DNA from 2 places in the Streptomyces sp. NPDC057743 genome. Region 2 is predicted to be linked to the other one. Evidence: riboswitches for the same ligand, from Rfam matches in the RefSeq annotation. Region 2 holds a riboswitch; the other holds the start of a gene.

Region 1 (4,192 bases), on a different contig from region 2:
GACGCTCACCCCGGCCTCGTACAGCAGCCGCAGCCGCTCGTGGGCGACCTCGGCCCGGCCGGAGAGCAGCCGCAGCTCCGTGGAGTCGCGGATGGTGGCGACCGTTCCCATGCCGGCGGCGTGCCGGTCGGTGGGCCGCTGGTTCACCGCCAGCAGCCGGCCGCCGGCCTGGTGGATCTCGTCGGTGGCCAGGCGGCCCGAGGACAGCAGCTCGGCCAGCCCCGGGGCGAGGTCCGGCAGCCGGGCCACCTCCTGCCCCTCGGCGTCCTCGGGCAGCGTCAGCAGTCGTCTGGCCTCGTCGTTGGCCAGCAGCAGCCGCCCCTCGCCGCTGACGATGACCACGCCCTCCCGGACGGCGTGCAGCACCGCCTCGTGGTGCTCGTACATGCGGCCCATCTCGACCGACCCCAGCCCGCGGGTCTGGCGTCGCAGCCTGGTGGCGATGACGCCGGTGGCGGCGGTGGCGATCACCAGCGCCGCGGCGCTGATGCTGAAGACCGTCGGTAGGTGGGCGGCGATGGCGCGGCTGACGCTCGCCACCTTCATGCCCGCGGACACCAGGCCCACCACCGAGCCGTGGGCGTCGGTCACCGGGACCACGGCCTGCACCTCGTGCCCGAGCGGGCCGTTCACGCTCTCGACCGCCACCTTGCCGGCCAGCGAGGGCCGGATGTCGCCGACGAAGCGTTTCCCGATGTCCTGGGGCTTGGGGTGGGTGTAGCGGATGCCGTGGGTGTTCATCACGACGATGAAGTCGACCCCCGCGCGGTTCCGGGCGGACTCGGTGAGGGGTTGCAGGGTCTTCGTCGGGTCCGGGGAACGGAGCACGGCCGGCAGGCCAGGGGAGTGCGCGAAGGTCTCCGCGACGGCCACCGAGCGGTTGCGCGCCTCCTGCTCGGCGTCGTGCCGGGAGGTCAGCAGCAGTGCCGCGAGTACGCCCAGCACGATGAGGAGACCAACGATGAGTTGGAGCAGGAAGACCTGCCCCGCGACGCTCTGCGGGCGTCGTTCGGTCAGTGACCGTACCGTTGCGCGCCGATATCGGCCGGACCCTGCGGCCATGCTGCTATTTCTAACACTCCCGGGGCGGGCCTGCCCATGGATGCGCGGCGGTCTGTTACGGAACGTGATCGAGGGGGTCGGCTTGCGCACTCCCCGGAGTCGGCGGGAGGGGGAGTCTCGGCCGGCGAGGCGCGGGGCTGGGCCGGGTCCGATGGGGGCGCGGGGGAGGGGCCGGTGGGCGATGCGCGGTTGGCGCAGCCGCGGGTCCTGCCTGCTCACAGGGGCTGAGGCGTCGCTCAACTCCGCGCATTCGGCGCACAGTTTCCGTGCCCCTCGCCCCAACCGCCGGGTGGCCGCGCCGGGTTCATCGACGCGTCCGCCGTCAAGGTTCGGTCAAGTAGTTGCGTCCATGCGCAAGTAGACCGGTATGCTGCTGGGCGTTCGAGAACGTCGAAGGCACCTCGTTCGGTGAGGCGTCTGCACGGACACAGGCCACTGACCCCACGACGTCGAGAGACGCCCAGGTTCAGGACAGGTCTCCCCGGGTTAAGGGGTGACCCCAAGTGGCTGCCCCGGCAAGGGGATTACGCCGTGGAGTGCCAAAGCTCTGACGAGTAGGGGTGAGCCGGCCCGTGCGCCGGTCCGCTCCTTTGCCGTGTCCGTCATGGCGCCCGCGGGCGCCCCGGTCGGGAGGAGGCGAGAGACATGGACGGCCATTGCAGTAGTCCGGGCCACAGTCGGCCCCGCATCCGCATGTCCTCGTTGACCTCCGGCACGCGGTAACACCCCTTCTTCCCACGCCCGCTCCCGCCCGCCCTCGGCCAGGCCGAGGCCCGTCGGCGCCGTAAGGGGTGGGTGCTGGCCGTGCGTGTGGACCGCACGGGCAAGGAGGGCTGGCGGATGCGGCCGTTCGGCCACCTGCTCACGGCGGCCCTCTCCACCGGCCGCGTGGTGGGTCGCACGGCCCTGCGGGCCTGTCTGCTGGCCGCGACGATCCTGGTCGCCGTCCGCATCGTTCAATTCGCCCTGGGGCATTGGGCGTTGTGGCCCGCGGTGCCCGGGGTGGCGTGACTGCCGTCCGCGGCCCCGGACGCCGGCCAGTCAGCCGCACCCGTACCGGCAAGCAATGCACACCTCCACCGAACCGAGAGAGGGGAGGGCGGCAGTCATGCGCCTCCTGAACCAACCGAACCGACTGCACCAACTCCCGCGCCCCCGCACCGAATCCGACCGGCACCGCGACCGGCCCGCCGTCCGCGGCCACCGCTGCCCGCGGGTCCGGCTGGCCCTGCACGACGGGACCGAGCGCACCTACCTGCTGGAAACGCCGGACAACTGCACCGACTGCCCGGGACCGCAGACCTGCTACGAGCCGCGGGTCCACCTGGCCTACCTCCTCGCCCGGCAGGGCCACGACGCCCACTGGCTGGCCGACTTCGCCGATCTCCCGCTCGCCGCGGCCGATCGCCTCACCGAGGCGGCGGCCACCCCGCGGGACCGCGTCTGACGTTACCCAACTCCCGCCACTCTTCCCTGACTTGACCCCTCCCTTCCCTCTCCTCCTTCCCCCTTCCGTCATCCGCCATCCGCACGGAGGTGAGTGCGCCATGTCCGTTCTGTCCGTGATCCACATCCGTCCGCTGCGATCGCCCGCGGCCCCGACCACCCCGACCGTCCCGTCCGCCCCCGCCGTCAGGACCGTCCTGGGCGGGGTCGTCGAGCGGCTCGCCCGGGGCGCCGTCGACAGCCCCGTCCTGCGCGTGTTGGAGCCGCCGACCGTGCGGCGGCCGTCGGGGGACCGCGCCCGCCGACGCCCGCGCGCCCACTGGCGTTCCGTCGTCGGCCCCGACGGCCGGCGCCGGCTGGAGGCCGACTGGCGGCCCGAGGTGTGAACGCGCCCCACCAGCGACTCCCTCCCCAACCGTTGCCCGGAAGATCAGGAACCGCCATGTCCCTGCGCTACGCACGCCTCCACCACGCCCGTGGGAACTGCCGATTCGGGATACCGGAAGACGCCGGACCCGCGCACGCCGCGGACCGTGGGTCCGCCACCGCCGACGCGGGGCCCGTCCCGAGCGGACCGCGACACCGGGTGGCCGGCCTGACGGTGGACACCGAGCAGCGCACCGCCCGCGCGGGCGGGCGCGCTCTCGTCCTGACCTATATGGAGTTCGAGCTGTTGGCCCGTTTCGTCGCCCACCCCCGGCGGGTGCACTCCCGGCGTCATCTGCTGACGACGCTGTGGGGGCATCAGGCCGTCAGCGGCACCCGCACCGTCGACGTCCATGTGGCCCGGCTGCGGCGCAAGCTGGGGCCCGGCTACCAGGCGCTCATCAGGACCGTCCGGCAGGTCGGTTACGCCCTCGATCCGGCGGCGGCCCCGGCCAGCCGCGGGGAGGTGTGCGGCCCGGGTGGCGCCGCATGAGACCGTTGCGCCGCCGTCGCCCGGTGCCCGCGCCGTGGCCGGGGACGGAGCCGGGCTGCCCCGCCCCGGAACGCCCCGCTGGCCCGGCCGAGTTGCGCGGTCCGCCCCGGCCGGTGCGGGGCGCATTCGGTGCGTGCCGTTCGGGGCCGCCAGTCGTTAGACTCCCTTCATGGATGCGCAAGCCCCACCCGATGCGGACCCGAGGTTCGAGCAGGCCGTTGCCGTGTTGAAGGCAGTGGCCGACACCACGCGTTTCCAGGTGCTCTGGGCGTTGACCCAACGCGAGCACGCCGTGGGGCAGTTGGCCGAGCTGGTCGGGGCGCATGTCGCGGCGGTGTCGCAGCATCTGGCGCGGCTGCGGGCGGCGGGGCTGGTGGTGTCGCGCCGGGAGGGCACCAGGATCTTCTACCGCGTCGCGGGCGACCATGTGCGCACGCTGCTGGAGGGCGCCGTGGTGGCGTCCCAGGCACCGCCGGCCGGCGCGACGGACCCGGCCCCGACGGCGGCGACGGGTGCCGTGGCGGCCGGCGAGGCGGCGGTGGCGCGTGGCGCGGTGCGCGGCCGGCTCCGCCCGCGGCCGGCGCCGGGCGGCTGAGGAGGCCGGTCAGCCGGTGGGGGAATGTGCGTCGGGCGACCGGACGTCGAGGCCGGCGCCGCCCTCGTCGAGGGTGTACTGCTCCGGGCCGGCGTCGTAGCCGAACAGCGCGGCGTAGCGGCCCCAGTCGGTGGCGGTCTCCAACTGCCTGGCGATCTGTTCGCCGGTGT
Region 2 (4,192 bases):
GACGGTCAGCAGCGAGACCGCCGACTGCAACAGCATCAGCAGCTTCGCCCAACGGGTCAGCGGCATCACGTCGGTTGGGCTGAACGCGGTGGCGTTGGTGAAGGACAGGTACAGGTAGTCGGCGAACTGCGGCTCCCAGTGCTCCGGAGCCAGCGCCGGCGTCGCCATCTGCGGGAAGAGGAAGTCGGGGTAGCGGCGCACCGCGTGGACCCTGGCGACCGGCCCGCCGCGGTCCCACTCCCAGTACCAGAGCGCGAAGGCGAGGACGTTGGTGAGCCAGATGGCGCCGCCGGTGGCCAGCAGCGGCCCGGCGTCCTCGCCCTCCGTGCCGCGCACCAGGCCGATCACCAGATGCACCGCGGACCAGCCGTTCGCCGTGCTGATCAGCGCGATCAGCGCCAGCCCCGCCCACCGGTAGAGCCGGGAGACCCGCTCGATGCGGACCGGGTCGGCCGCCACCAGCACGAGCAGCAGCGCCGCCTCCAACCCCGGCAAGAGCCACGTCGGATGGATCGCCAGCCGCTCCGGCAGCCGCCACTGGAGCACCACCGCCACCAGCACCGCCAGCGTCGACGGCCAGCGGGGTTCGCCGCGGGTGACCCGTCGCCAGGCCGGCCGCAGCCGCCGCCCGGCCTCGTCCAGTCCCGTCACCGCCGGCGCCAACAGCGCCTCGATGCGGTCCAGTCGCTCGGCCGGGGTGCCGTGGTCGCCCGCCTCGTCGGGCCGGGGGTGCTCGGACATGCGGCTCATGCTCACCCGGGAGCCGGGCGGTGTCCAGCGGCTCGACCGGCACGGCGGGGCCCAAAGGTGGCCGCAGGGTTAAGAGTCGGTCAAAAACTTGCACATCTGCGCAAGTAACTCCGTCGACGGGTCTAGACTCCTAGAGGTTTTGACAGCGGTCACCTCGTTCGGTGAGGCGTCGTCACGGACACAGGCCACTGATCCCACCCGTCGAGAGACGCTCCGGATCAGGACAGGTCTCCCCGGCACAAGGGGTGACCCCAGGTGGCTGCCCCGCAGGGGCTACGCCGTGACGTGCCAAAGCTCTGACGAGTGGGGGTGAACCAGTCGACGGCGACTGGTCCGCTCCTTACCGGATCGACGACGGCGCACCCAGGCGCCCCGACCGGAAGGAGGCGAGAGACATGGAATGCAGTAGTCCGGGCCATCAACGGCCCCTGCTCCGCCTGCCCTCGCATTCTTCCGGCACGCGGTAACCACCTTCCCTGCGCGGCCTCCCGCCGCAGCACGCCCCGTACGGCCCGCCGCCGGAACGGGAGGTCGCGCTGCGCGCCCGCGCAGGGAGGATGGCTGCGGCGTGCCCCCAACTCCGCCCCCTCAAGGGGGACTTGGGAGGTAGCCATGACCGAGACCACCATCCGCCCCACGGCCCCCGCCGCGCCCCCGACGGCGCCGGCCTCCGCCGTCCTCGACGACGCGCACATCGGCGACATCCGCGGCGCGCTCGGCACCATCCGGCACGACGACACCGCCCCGCGGCGGGGCCTGTCCGCCAAGCTCAAGACGCTGCTCGCGATAGTCGGCCCCGGTCTGATCGTGATGGTCGGCGACAACGACGCCGGCGCCTTCGCCACCTACGGCCAGGCCGGCCAGAACTACGGCACCCACCTGCTGTGGACCCTGCTCCTGCTCATTCCCGTCCTCTACGTCAACCAGGAGATGGTGCTCCGACTCGGCGCCGTCACCGGAGTCGGGCACGCCCGCCTGATCCTGGAGCGGTTCGGGAAGTTCTGGGGCGCGTTCTCCGTCATCGACCTGTTCCTGCTCAACGCCCTCACCCTGGTCACGGAGTTCATCGGCATCACCCTGGCCGCCGGCTACCTGGGCCTGCCGAAGGTCGGCGCGGTGCTGCTTGCCGCCGCCATCATCATCGCCTCCGCGTTCACCGGATCGTTCCGGCGGTTCGAGCGGATCGCCATCGGGCTCTGCGCGGCCTCGCTGCTGCTCGTCCCGCTCTACTTCATGGTCCACCCGTCCACCGGCCAGATGGCCCACGACTTCGTCGTCCCCCATCTCCCCGGCGGCCCCGGCCAGTTGTCCACCGTCATGCTGCTGATCATCGGCATCGTCGGCACCACCGTCGCCCCCTGGCAGCTCTTCTTCCAGCAGTCCTACGTCATCGACAAGCGCATCACCCCGCGCTTCATGTCGTACGAGAAGGCCGACCTGTGGATCGGCATCGCCGTCGTGGTGATCGGCGCCGCCGCCCTGATGGGGTGCACCGCCGCCGCCTTCGCCGGCACCCATGGCGTCGGCGCGTTCACCGACACCGCCGGCATCGCGCACGGACTGGCCGCGCACGCCGGCAAGTTGGCCGGGGTCCTCTTCGCCATCGCCCTGCTCGACGCCTCGATCATCGGCGCCTTCGCCGTCTCCCTGTCCACCGCCTACGCCATCGGCGACGTCTTCGGCATCAAGCACTCCCTGCACCGCGGCGTCGGCGGCGCCAAGGGCTTCTACGCCGTCTACGCCGGCCTGGTCGCCGCGGCCGCCGCCATCGTGCTGATCCCCGGCTCCCCGCTCGGCCTGCTCACCGAGGGCGTGCAGACGCTGGCCGGGGTGCTGCTGCCGTCCGCTTCGGTCTTCCTGCTCCTGCTGTGCAACGACCGCACGGTGCTCGGCCCTTGGGTCAACGGCCCCCGCACCAACGCCTTCACGGCCGCCGTCGTCGGCGTGCTGGTCACCCTGTCGGTCATCCTCACCGCCGCCGTGCTCTTCCCGGACATCGACGCCTCCGCCATCCTCGGCATCATGGCCGGCTGCGGCGCGGCCGGGGTGCTGGCGCTGGGGTACGCGGAGGTGCGGCGCCGCCGCAAGGGCTGGGCGCTGGGCGGCCGGCCGGTGGACCGCACCGGCCGCGACGACTGGCGGATGCCGCCGCTGGAGACCCTGCCCCGGCCGATCCTCTCCACCGGCCACAAGGTCGGCCTGACCGCCCTGCGGACCTACCTGCTGGTCGCCATGGTCCTGGTGATCCTCAAGGTCGTCGAAGTGGCCCTCGGCCACTGACCGTTCGGCCGCCCGTCACCCCCGGCCCCCGCACCCCACCAGCCCCGAAGGAGGCGCTGCCATGCGCACCCTGTCCCTCATCGACTTCGTGGTCCGGCTCGCCACCGGCGTGGCCTGCGGGGCGCTCATCGGTGTCGAGCGCCAGTGGCGCGCCCGCATGGCGGGGCTGCGCACCAACGCGCTGGTCGCCGCCGGCGCCACCCTCTTCGTCCTCTACAGCACGGCCGTCGGCGACTCCGGCAGCCCGACCCGGGTCGCCTCGTACGTCGTCTCCGGCATCGGCTTCCTCGGCGGCGGCGTGATCCTCCGCAACGGCGCGGGGGTCCGCGGGCTGAACACCGCCGCCACCCTGTGGTGTTCCGCCGCGGTCGGCGTGCTGGCCGCCTCGGGACGGCTCGAACTCGCCGCCATCGGCACCCTCGCCGTCCTCGGTGTCCACCTCGTCCTGCGCCCGGCCGGCCGGCTGCTGGACCGGGCGCCGGCCGCCGGCTCCGACCCCGACGAGGCGGTGCACGCCACCGTGCACGTGGTCTGCGAGCGCCGGGCCGAGACGCACATCCGCGCCCTGCTGCTCCAGGCGCTCAGCGCCTGTGACCTGACCCCCATCAGCCTGCGGGCCAGCCGCGACACCGAGGACACCACCGGCATCCGCGCCACCGCCGCCGTCTCCGGCAACCTCGCCCAGGCACTGGAACAGGTCATCGCCCGCCTCTCCCTGGAGCCGGACATCCGCGACCTGCACTGGCACCTCGACGACCCCGAGGTCGCCGCCCCCGCCCAACGCGCCCTGGCCTGACCGCTCCCCCGCCCCACCACCACAAAGGGCCGGAACGCCCGCCGCACCACTGCCAACCACGCAGTGCACCACGGCCGTTCCGGCCCTCACGCTTCCCGATTCGGACGATCCCCCGCGTCGCCCGAATCAGGCAGCTCAGCCGGATTCGCCCCCCTACGGGCGGGCGTCCGGCCTGTGCTGAGTATATTGGCTCTCAGCCAGTCAACGCAGGAGTTACAGCATGTCCCCCCGCAGCGCATCGGTCAATGAAGAATTGCGACGGCGCTCCCGCGAGCGACTGTTGCAGGCGACGGTCGAGCTGGTACGGGAGCGCGGTTACGAGGCGACCACGCTCGGCGACATCGCGCAGCGCGCGGGGGCGGCCCG

Evidence for each region. Region 2 has a riboswitch for magnesium ahead of ACFVFQ_RS22050 (NRAMP family divalent metal transporter). Riboswitches for the same ligand answer to the same signal wherever they lie in the genome.
Region 1: another riboswitch for magnesium. It lies ahead of ACFVFQ_RS00825 (hypothetical protein); the one in region 2 lies ahead of ACFVFQ_RS22050 (NRAMP family divalent metal transporter).

What each region holds. Positions count from the first base shown of each region.
Region 1 is NZ_JBHVJX010000001.1:186,027-190,218, forward strand. Features, by position in the region: gene ACFVFQ_RS00820 (SpoIIE family protein phosphatase) at 1-1,062, opposite strand, end outside; M-box (ykoK) riboswitch at 1,456-1,629, shown strand; gene ACFVFQ_RS00825 (hypothetical protein) at 1,858-2,073, shown strand; gene ACFVFQ_RS00830 (hypothetical protein) at 2,171-2,509, shown strand; gene ACFVFQ_RS00835 (hypothetical protein) at 2,610-2,894, shown strand; gene ACFVFQ_RS00840 (winged helix-turn-helix domain-containing protein) at 2,951-3,427, shown strand; gene ACFVFQ_RS00845 (ArsR/SmtB family transcription factor) at 3,597-4,022, shown strand; gene ACFVFQ_RS00850 (nitrate/sulfonate/bicarbonate ABC transporter ATP-binding protein) at 4,032-4,192, opposite strand, start outside.
Region 2 is NZ_JBHVJX010000018.1:143,927-148,118, reverse strand. Features, by position in the region: gene ACFVFQ_RS22055 (hypothetical protein) at 1-741, opposite strand, end outside; M-box (ykoK) riboswitch at 897-1,066, shown strand; gene ACFVFQ_RS22050 (NRAMP family divalent metal transporter) at 1,363-3,030, shown strand; gene ACFVFQ_RS22045 (MgtC/SapB family protein) at 3,092-3,826, shown strand; gene ACFVFQ_RS22040 (TetR/AcrR family transcriptional regulator) at 4,047-4,192, shown strand, end outside.